One region of the Cobetia sp. MB87 genome, then DNA from elsewhere that is predicted to be linked to it. Evidence: riboswitches for the same ligand, from Rfam matches in the RefSeq annotation. Region 1 holds a riboswitch; the other holds the start of a gene.

Region 1 (4,175 bases):
CTCTTCCCGGGAGCTGCTTGGCAGAGGGCCTACTGCAGTAGCTGCATGCAGCAGACCCAGAAGACCTGCCTTGCATGCCCCGCCTGCGAATTACAGAAATGTAGTCCTGTGTCCCCACATGCGCCCAATGGCCATCTAGGCATCGTGTGTCCATGGAGCGACACTGAGGCCACGCCAAGCGTTTAATGAACGATGACGCGTTGAGAGAGCGTCGTTCGCTCGTGCATCCAGCCTACAGACTCATGCGTATGATCCAACGAATACGCCATCGTCGGAGCCTGCCGCCATGAACCAGCAGCCACCCCCAGCATCACGGACGCCCGCCAGCCGGGACTCCCTGTCGAGCACATGCACGCACCTGACGCGCGCTCCCTGGCTGAGCATCGTGATGCCGGTGCATGACGAGGCAGCCGGCATCGTGCAAACCCTCATTGCCCTGAGTCGCCTGCGCGCGGGCGGCGACTGTGAAGTGATCGTGGTGGATGGTGGCTCGACGGATGGCACCCCCTCACTGGCCCGACCGCTGTGTGATGTCGTGCTGAGCAGTGAGCCGGGCCGGGCACGCCAGATGAATGCCGGAGCCGCGCGTGCACGCGGAGAATGGCTGCTGTTTCTGCATGCCGATACCGACTTGCCCGACAATGCGCTGGCATTGCTCAAGGAGGCCGTCACGACGCATCGCCGCAGCGACTGGGGCCGCTTCGATGTCAGCATCAAGGGCGAATCGCCGTGGTTACCGATGATCGCCGCCATGATGAATCTGCGCTCGCGGCTGACCAGCATCAGCACGGGCGACCAGACCCAGTTCGTGCAACGCTCGACCTTCGAGGCCATCGGCGGCTTTGCCGACATGCCACTGATGGAAGATATCTGGCTGAGTGCCCAGCTCAAGCATCTGACCCCGCCAATGAACCTGACGGCGCGTGTCACGACAAGCGGTCGACGCTGGGAGACCCACGGCGTCTGGCGCACCATCGTCAAGATGTGGGGGCTGCGGCTGGCGGCCTGGTGTGGCGTCTCCCCTGCACGTCTGGCACGCCTCTACGGCTATCGCGCCGCAGCGCAGGCCTGTGAGCAGCGCGGCATGCCCCATGCGTGATACGGCGTTGCCTACCTTGCCCACCGCTGATAACGCGTCAAAGGTGCGCCCGACTCTCATCATCTTCGGTCGCCTGCCCATCGCCGGCCACTGCAAGACACGCCTGATTCCCGCACTCGGCCCCGAGGGTGCAGCTCGACTCTATGAGCGGATGCTGAGCCATATCGTTGACCAGACCTGCGCCGCGCGCCTCGGCAAGGTCGTGGTGATGCTGACGCCCTCTGCCGAGCCGTCGAGTCATACCCCTGAACAGGCGGCTCTGCGAGCAGCACTTGAATCCCGGCTGCGAAGCGTTGTCGATGCCTCTGCCGACCTCACCTTCGAGGCACAGCCGCAGGGAGATCTCGGTGAGCGAATGTCCCGGGCCATGGCCCGGCATCTGCCCGAGGGGCCGGTGTTATTAATGGGCTCCGATCTGCCGGCACTGGACAGCCAGCGTCTGCGTGAAGCAGCCCACAGACTACGCACCCACGACGCGGTCCTGCAGCCCACCGACGATGGCGGCTATGGCTTGATCGGTCTCAAGACGCCCTGCCCGCAGGCCTTTCTGCTGCCCCGATGGAGTCATGCCCATGTCTGCCGGGATACTCTAGAGCTGCTGGCACGGGCCGGGAAAACGGCCGCTTGCCTGCCGATCAGCTGGGATGTCGATGAGCCGCGTGACCTGGAGCGTCTTTCGTGCCACCTGCCGGCGCTCATGGCCGACCTTGCCGCTTGAGGCTCTTAGCAAGTCCGCTTAAGGCTCTTCACACGCCCGGCATGCCTCCCAAAGTCGTATGCATTTTTGCTCACACTGCCCTTCTTCTGCGCCGCAGGGCTGTTACACTCGCTGCACAGTGACTCACATGTCACAGCTTGACGGGGTGCCGGTAAGACCGGCTGAGATGTCATGCGCAGGCAATGTCCTTGCGTGAATGACGATCCCGCCGAACCTGATCCGGCTAGTACCGGCGTAGGGATCAAGCGCGAAGCGATGCCACTCGATATCGTCACCACTTTCTCACGGTGACTGTCGGCACCTCCCCCCGCTTTTCCCCTGCTCCTGTTCCGGTACTGGCCACGCTTGCGCCAGAGACCTGTCGCCCCATCACGGGTCGTCAGCACGCTCACCGAGGGATGCGTCATGCCTAGTTTCAACGACCTGACCAGTGCCTGCGCCGAGGAATGGCGTGACTATCTCGAGCACGACTTCGTTCGCCAGCTGGGCGAAGGTCGTCTGCCGGAGGAGTCCTTCCGCCATTACCTGCAGCAGGACTACCTGTTCCTGATCCACTTCGCGCGCGCCTGGGCGCTGGCCGCCTACAAGAGCCGCACCCTCGCGGAGCTGCGTCAGGCCACGGCCAGTCTCGACACCATCCTCAATACCGAGCTCGATCTGCATATCGGCTACTGCAGCGAGTGGGGCATCAGCGAGGATGACCTGAGCGAGCTGCCGGAATCGCGCGCCACCCTGGCCTATACCCGTTACGTGCTCGATTGCGGCCAGCGCGGTGACCTGCTCGATCTGCATGTGGCGCTCGCGCCCTGCCTGATCGGCTACGGCGAGATCGCCGAGTGGCTGCTCGATCAGGACATCACCGAGATCGAGAACAACCCGTACGCGGACTGGATCGCGATGTACTCAAGCGATGACTTCAAGGAAGCCGTCGAAGCTGAACGTGAATGGCTGGATGCGCGTCTCTCGGAGGTCTCGGAGCGCCGACTGGGTGAACTGGTCGATGTCTTCCGGGACGCCACGCGACTCGAGATCGACTTCTGGCAGATGGGCCTCGATCGCGACTGAATCATGACAGACTGACGTCCCGGCGCTCGCCATGAGCCGCCCGGGATGACGCCATCCCCCCTGGATGGCACGACTGACAGGCCAACAGAGCCTGGATGCGAGAACGCTTTCCGAGGCAAGCCTGACGCTTCGGGCAACACACTTTCGCATTGAAATCTGCACACGCTTGACGGGGTGCCGGTGGAACCGGCTGAGATCCTGCATGCATGCTTCGCCGCCCTGACGCGCGAGCTTGCCAGCAAGGGGTCCCGTGGAACCTGAACCGGTTAGGACCGGCGTAGGAATCAAGCTGATGGCCAGCCGCTGCGCGCGGCCGCCTCGCTCCCGGGCCACCTGTTGGCAAGGAGTCGGTGACGACCATCCTCTCCCTGCGCACGGTCTTCCCATGATGACGTCAGCCGTGACGTCGCCCTTTGAGGAGACCTGCATGAGCACTGCCCCGACGACACAAGACCCGCAAGCCATCAACGCCGCCGAGTCACCGCTCGCCTCGCAGCCTGATGCTGCCCCCAAGGCACGCGCGCGTGCCGGTCGCAAGGATGGCAGCCGCCACCTCGCCAGCGAAGCACAGGTCGACGCCGCCGCCATCGCGCCGCTGAGCGGCTCGCGCAAGATCTATATCGAAGGCTCCCGCCCGGACATCCGCGTGCCCATGCGCGAGATCGGCTGTTCGCCGACCCAGACCTCCAGCGGTCTGGAAGAGAACCCGCCGATCGTCGTCTACGATACCTCCGGCCCCTACACCGATCCGGCGGTCGAGATCGACATCCGCCGGGGTCTGGCGCCGCTGCGCGAGAAGTGGATCGAGGAACGCGGTGATACCGAACAGCTCAACCAGCTGAGCAGTGAATATGGCCGCGTGCGCCAGGCCGACCTGCGCCTGTCGTCACTGCGTTTCGAGCTGGACCACCGCCCGCGTCGTGCCCTGCCGGGCAAGAATGTCACCCAGCTGCACTATGCGCGCCAGGGCATCATCACGCCGGAGATGGAATACATCGCAATTCGCGAGAATCAGCGTCGTATCGCGCTGCGTGAGGAGTATCAGGGCAGCGAATCCGTCGAGAGCATTCTGGGCCACCAGCACCCGGGCCACAGCTTCGGCGCCAACCTGCCCGACGAGATCACCGCGGAATTCGTGCGTGAGGAAGTCGCACGCGGCCGCGCCATCATTCCCGCCAACATCAATCACCCGGAAAGCGAGCCGATGATCATCGGCCGCAACTTCCTGGTGAAGGTCAACGGCAACCTGGGCAACTCGGCGGTCACCTCCTCCATCGAGGAAGAGGTCGACAA
Region 2 (4,175 bases), on a different contig from region 1:
GTTCGTGAGCGGCAGTCGTCAGGCTCATGCAATTTGTTCGAGCGCCGAGCGCCGAGCGCCGAGCACCGAGCGTCGTTGCGTCTTTCGGTATCGCGGTCATGCGGTCATGCGGTCATGCAGTGTCTATCCGAAGGCCAGTCGTCTTGACCCATGAGTGCCAGCCCAGGCGTGTCAGCTCAGGCGTGTCAGCCGGTCGCGGTGCCAGGGCATCAGGGCGCGCAGCAGCGCATCCAGCGAGAAATAGAGCAGCAGGGAGAAGGCGACCAGCACCAGCAGGGCGGCGAACATCAGGTCGATCTCCATGCGTGCGTTGGCGTTGAGCATCAGATAGCCCAGCCCCTGACTGGCACCGGCCCATTCCCCGATGACGGCACCGATGGGGGCGGCGGTCGCGGCCATGCGAATGCCGGAGGCCAGTGCCGGCAGTGCGGCGGGCAGCTGGATATGGATCAGTCGGCGCCATGGGCTGGCGCCCAGAGTATGGGCAAGATCCAGCCAGCCCTGTCGGGTCTGACGCAGGCCGTCGTAGCCGGTGGAGGCGACCGGGAAATAGATGATCAGCGTCGCCATCACCACCTTGGACAGCATGTCATAGCCGAGCCACAGCACCAGTAGCGGCGCGATCGCGAACAGCGGTATCACTTGGCTGATCAGCAGCATCGGCAGCAGGGTGCGGCGCAGGCGGGGAATGAAGGCCAGCGCCAGCGCGGTGGCAAGGCCGAGCAGAATGCCCAGCACCAGCCCGGCCAGTATCTCGCTGATGGTGACGCCAGCGTGATGGGCCAGCAGCGGCGCCTTCTGGATCAAGACCTCGAGCACGGCCTGCGGCGTGGGCAGAATGTAGGGTGGTACGGCGGTGACAGCAATGATCAGCTGCCAAAGTCCCAGCAGGAGGAGCGCGCTGATGACGAGGTGACGCATGGCGTGGAGACGTTTCATGCGGCCTCCTCGCTATCGCGCAGGCGGGCAATCAATTGCGCCTGCGCCGGTGGCAGGGCCGGGTCATCCAGCGGCACCGGGCGTGCGGCGCCAAGCCCCGGCAGGCGTTCCAGCTCGGCGCCGTGGCCCGGGAGGCTCGAGGGGCGCAGCACCAGCAGTTGATCGGCGAGGCGCAATGCCTCCAGCGGGTCATGAGTCACCATCAGGACGGTGCGGCCCTTGAGCAGGCGGCTGGCCAGATCATGCAGCTCCAGACGGGTGATGGCATCCACCGCCGAGAACGGCTCATCCATCATCACGACCGGCGCCTGCTGGTAGAGCGTGCGGGCGAGGGCGACGCGCTGGCGCTGGCCGCCGGAGAGAGCGTCCGGCCAGGCCTGCTCACGGCCCTCAAGCCCGACCGCGGCCAGCAGTTCATGAGCGAGTTCGCGATTGCGTGGCCGCCGGCGCAGGTCATCGCCCAGCCACAGGTTGTCGATGACGCGCCGCCATGGCAGCAACAGGTCCTGCTGCGCCATCCAGGCCACGCGGTCGGTCAGCGGCTGACCGTCATCGGTGGCGAGGTCGAGCTGGTGGAGGTCTGACATCTCCAGGCCGGCCAGCAGGCGCAGCAGCGAACTCTTGCCGCAGCCGGAGCGCCCCAGCAGTGCCGTCCAGCTACCGGCCTCCAGACGCGCGGAAATATCGCGGAACAGCGTGTGGCCGGCGTAATCGATTCGTGCGTTGTTGAGGGTGAGTCCCAGCGACACAGGCAATTCCGTGGTCGGGCGGCGTGCCGGCAGGAGGAAGCAGGTGACGCGCCGTGCAGGGCACGCGTCGGGGATTCCCTCCGCCGGTATCAACCGGATCAGGTTCCAGGGGTTGTCGCGCGACGTATCGCTGCGGCTCTCAGCCCATCCTCGGGCACCCCCATCCAGACCGACAGTGTAACGTCAGTCTCTTGCCGGTGTCTTGTCCGACGCGGGTCAGGGGCCGGGTCAGGGGCCGGGTCAGGTGGGCAGGGCAGTGGCGGCGTGCGAAACGGACTATGCCGATGTGCCATGCCTTGGGTATGCTGAGCATTACTGTAACAAGACGTGTAGCCCAAGGAGATCATCATGCCCGACACACCGGATCTCTCGACCTGTTCCAGTTATCCCGTTCCCCCGCAGCGGCCGAGTACGACTGAGGCCGTGGGCGAGCCGCGTCCCGTACCCAGGGGCTGGCCCGAGGAGTCACTGACCCGACGGCTCTCGACCTATCTGGGCCAACCGCTCGAACCGTTGGCTCTTGCCTGGCCGGATAGCGCCAACTGGCTATGGCGCCAGCGTGGCGGCACGCCCGGCCTCATCAAGCTGGCGCGCACCGGGCCAGACCATGATCCCTTCTGGCGCGCCATGCGCGGGGTCTTCGGCGCCGATCGCTGGGCGACCCCGGATGGCCTGACGCGACTGGCGGGCGCCTTGCCCGCGCGCCTGCCGATTCCGCCGCTGCCCCTGACCTTTCTGGGGCGTCTCGATGGCGCGCCCATCTGGCATCTGCCGTGGTCCAGCGGTCAGCCGAGTGATCTCAGTATCACCTTCTGTGAGCTGCTGGGCGATCAGCTCGGTCGCCTGCATCAGGACACGGTGTCGGGTTTCGGTCAGCCGCTGGCGCAGCCGATGCCGCTATTGCACTGGAATGCTCGCGTCACGCGCTTTCTCGCCCATCACCCGCGTCGCGCGGAACTCGGCACCCTACTCAAGCGCACCTTCCCGGCGCCGACCCGCGCGGTGTGGTGTCTGCCGGACATGCGCGCCGATCAATATCTGTGCGCCGCCACCGGCTGGGTGTGGAGCGATTGGGAGGCGCTGGTGTGGGCGCCGATCGAGTTCGACTGGACGCTGGTGGAGTTGCTGCTGGAAACGCCGGGGCAGCGTCAGGCCTTCATGAAGGGCTATTCGCGTCATGGACGCATGATCGATCTCGATGGCCAGCGTGAACTGTGTCGTGCGCTGTTGTGGGCGATGGAGGCCTTCGGTCCGCGGTCCTATGCTGAGCTTGCGGCAGCCCCTGCCTGGGTCTCGCCGCGCAGCCTGGCGTGAAATCGGCGTGCTGCACACTGCAAGTACATGAAAGGTGTGAAATTTCTCTGCAGCCCCATCGCTGACATGGAATACTGTGGGTGAGTCGTCATGGACGTCACTCGAGATCTGATGTAGGGCTTGGCGGGGGAGCACTCGTGGTAGAGAACCTGAATTATTATTTCTTGCTGGCAGGCACGCTGATCGCCTTGAGCGTGTTGGCCAGCCGCGTCTCGGCGCGTCTTGGCATGCCGCTGCTACTGCTGTTCCTCGGCCTTGGCATGCTGGCGGGTGAAGATGGCGTGCTGGGCATCCAGTTCGACGACGCCTCATCCGCTTACATGATCGGCAATCTGGCGCTGGCGCTCATCCTGCTCGATGGCGGCCTGCGCACACGGCTGTCCACGTTTCGTGCCGGCCTGAAACCGGCGCTGGTGCTGGCCACCGTCGGGGTCTTCATGACCAGCGGCCTGGTGGGACTTCTGGCCATGTGGCTGTTTGACCTCACCCTGATCGAAGGCCTGCTGGTCGGGGCCATCGTCGGCTCCACCGACGCCGCGGCGGTCTTCTCGCTACTGGGCGGCCAGGGCGTTCACCTCAATGAGCGTGTCGGTGCGACGCTGGAAATCGAGTCCGGCACCAACGACCCGATGGCGATCTTCCTGACCATCACGTTGGCCGAGATCCTGACAGGTCAGCTCTCCGGCGTCGCGTCGGGCATCATGAGCTTCCTGCTGCAGTTCGGTGTCGGTGCCGCGATGGGGATCGCCGGCGGCTGGTTGATCGCCCGCCTGATGCGCTACCTGGATCTTGCGCCCGGCCTCTATTCGCTGCTGGCGCTGGCGCTGGGCTTGAGCCTGTTCGCCACCACCAATGAGATGGGCGGCAGCGGTTTCCTTGCCATCTATCTGTGCGGCCTGATGATCGGCAATCACCCCGGCCGCCACCTGGAGCACATCCTGCCGGTGCATGATGGCCTGGCACACCTCTCGCAGATCGTGCTGTTCCTGATGCTGGGCCTGCTGGTCTCGCCCTCGACCATGCTGCAGTTCGCGCTGCCGGCCGCCATCCTCAGCGTGGCGCTGATTCTGGTGGTGCGCCCGCTGGCGGTCATTCTGTGTCTCAAGCCGTTCTTCCGCTTCCGCTGGCGCGAGCTGTGGTTCATCAGCTGGGTCGGGCTGCGAGGAGCGGTGC

Evidence for each region. A riboswitch is a leader RNA that binds a small molecule or an ion and turns the genes downstream of it on or off. The one in region 1 is predicted to bind thiamine pyrophosphate.
Region 2: linked by a shared signal. The riboswitch ahead of CDPAHKCJ_RS09405 (ABC transporter ATP-binding protein) and the one ahead of tenA (thiaminase II) in region 1 are both predicted to bind thiamine pyrophosphate.

What each region holds. Positions count from the first base shown of each region.
Region 1 covers NZ_VFBC01000005.1:296,623-300,797, forward strand. Annotated here, with positions in the region: gene CDPAHKCJ_RS04640 (TIGR04283 family arsenosugar biosynthesis glycosyltransferase) at 389-1,099, shown strand; gene CDPAHKCJ_RS04645 (TIGR04282 family arsenosugar biosynthesis glycosyltransferase) at 1,143-1,817, shown strand; TPP riboswitch at 1,949-2,075, shown strand; gene tenA (thiaminase II) at 2,223-2,882, shown strand; TPP riboswitch at 3,043-3,183, shown strand; gene thiC (phosphomethylpyrimidine synthase ThiC) at 3,310-4,175, shown strand, end outside.
Region 2 covers NZ_VFBC01000007.1:760,100-764,274, forward strand. Annotated here, with positions in the region: gene CDPAHKCJ_RS09400 (ABC transporter permease) at 172-939, opposite strand; gene CDPAHKCJ_RS09405 (ABC transporter ATP-binding protein) at 936-1,688, opposite strand; TPP riboswitch at 1,747-1,860, opposite strand; gene CDPAHKCJ_RS09410 (hypothetical protein) at 2,037-3,002, shown strand; gene CDPAHKCJ_RS09415 (potassium/proton antiporter) at 3,140-4,175, shown strand, end outside.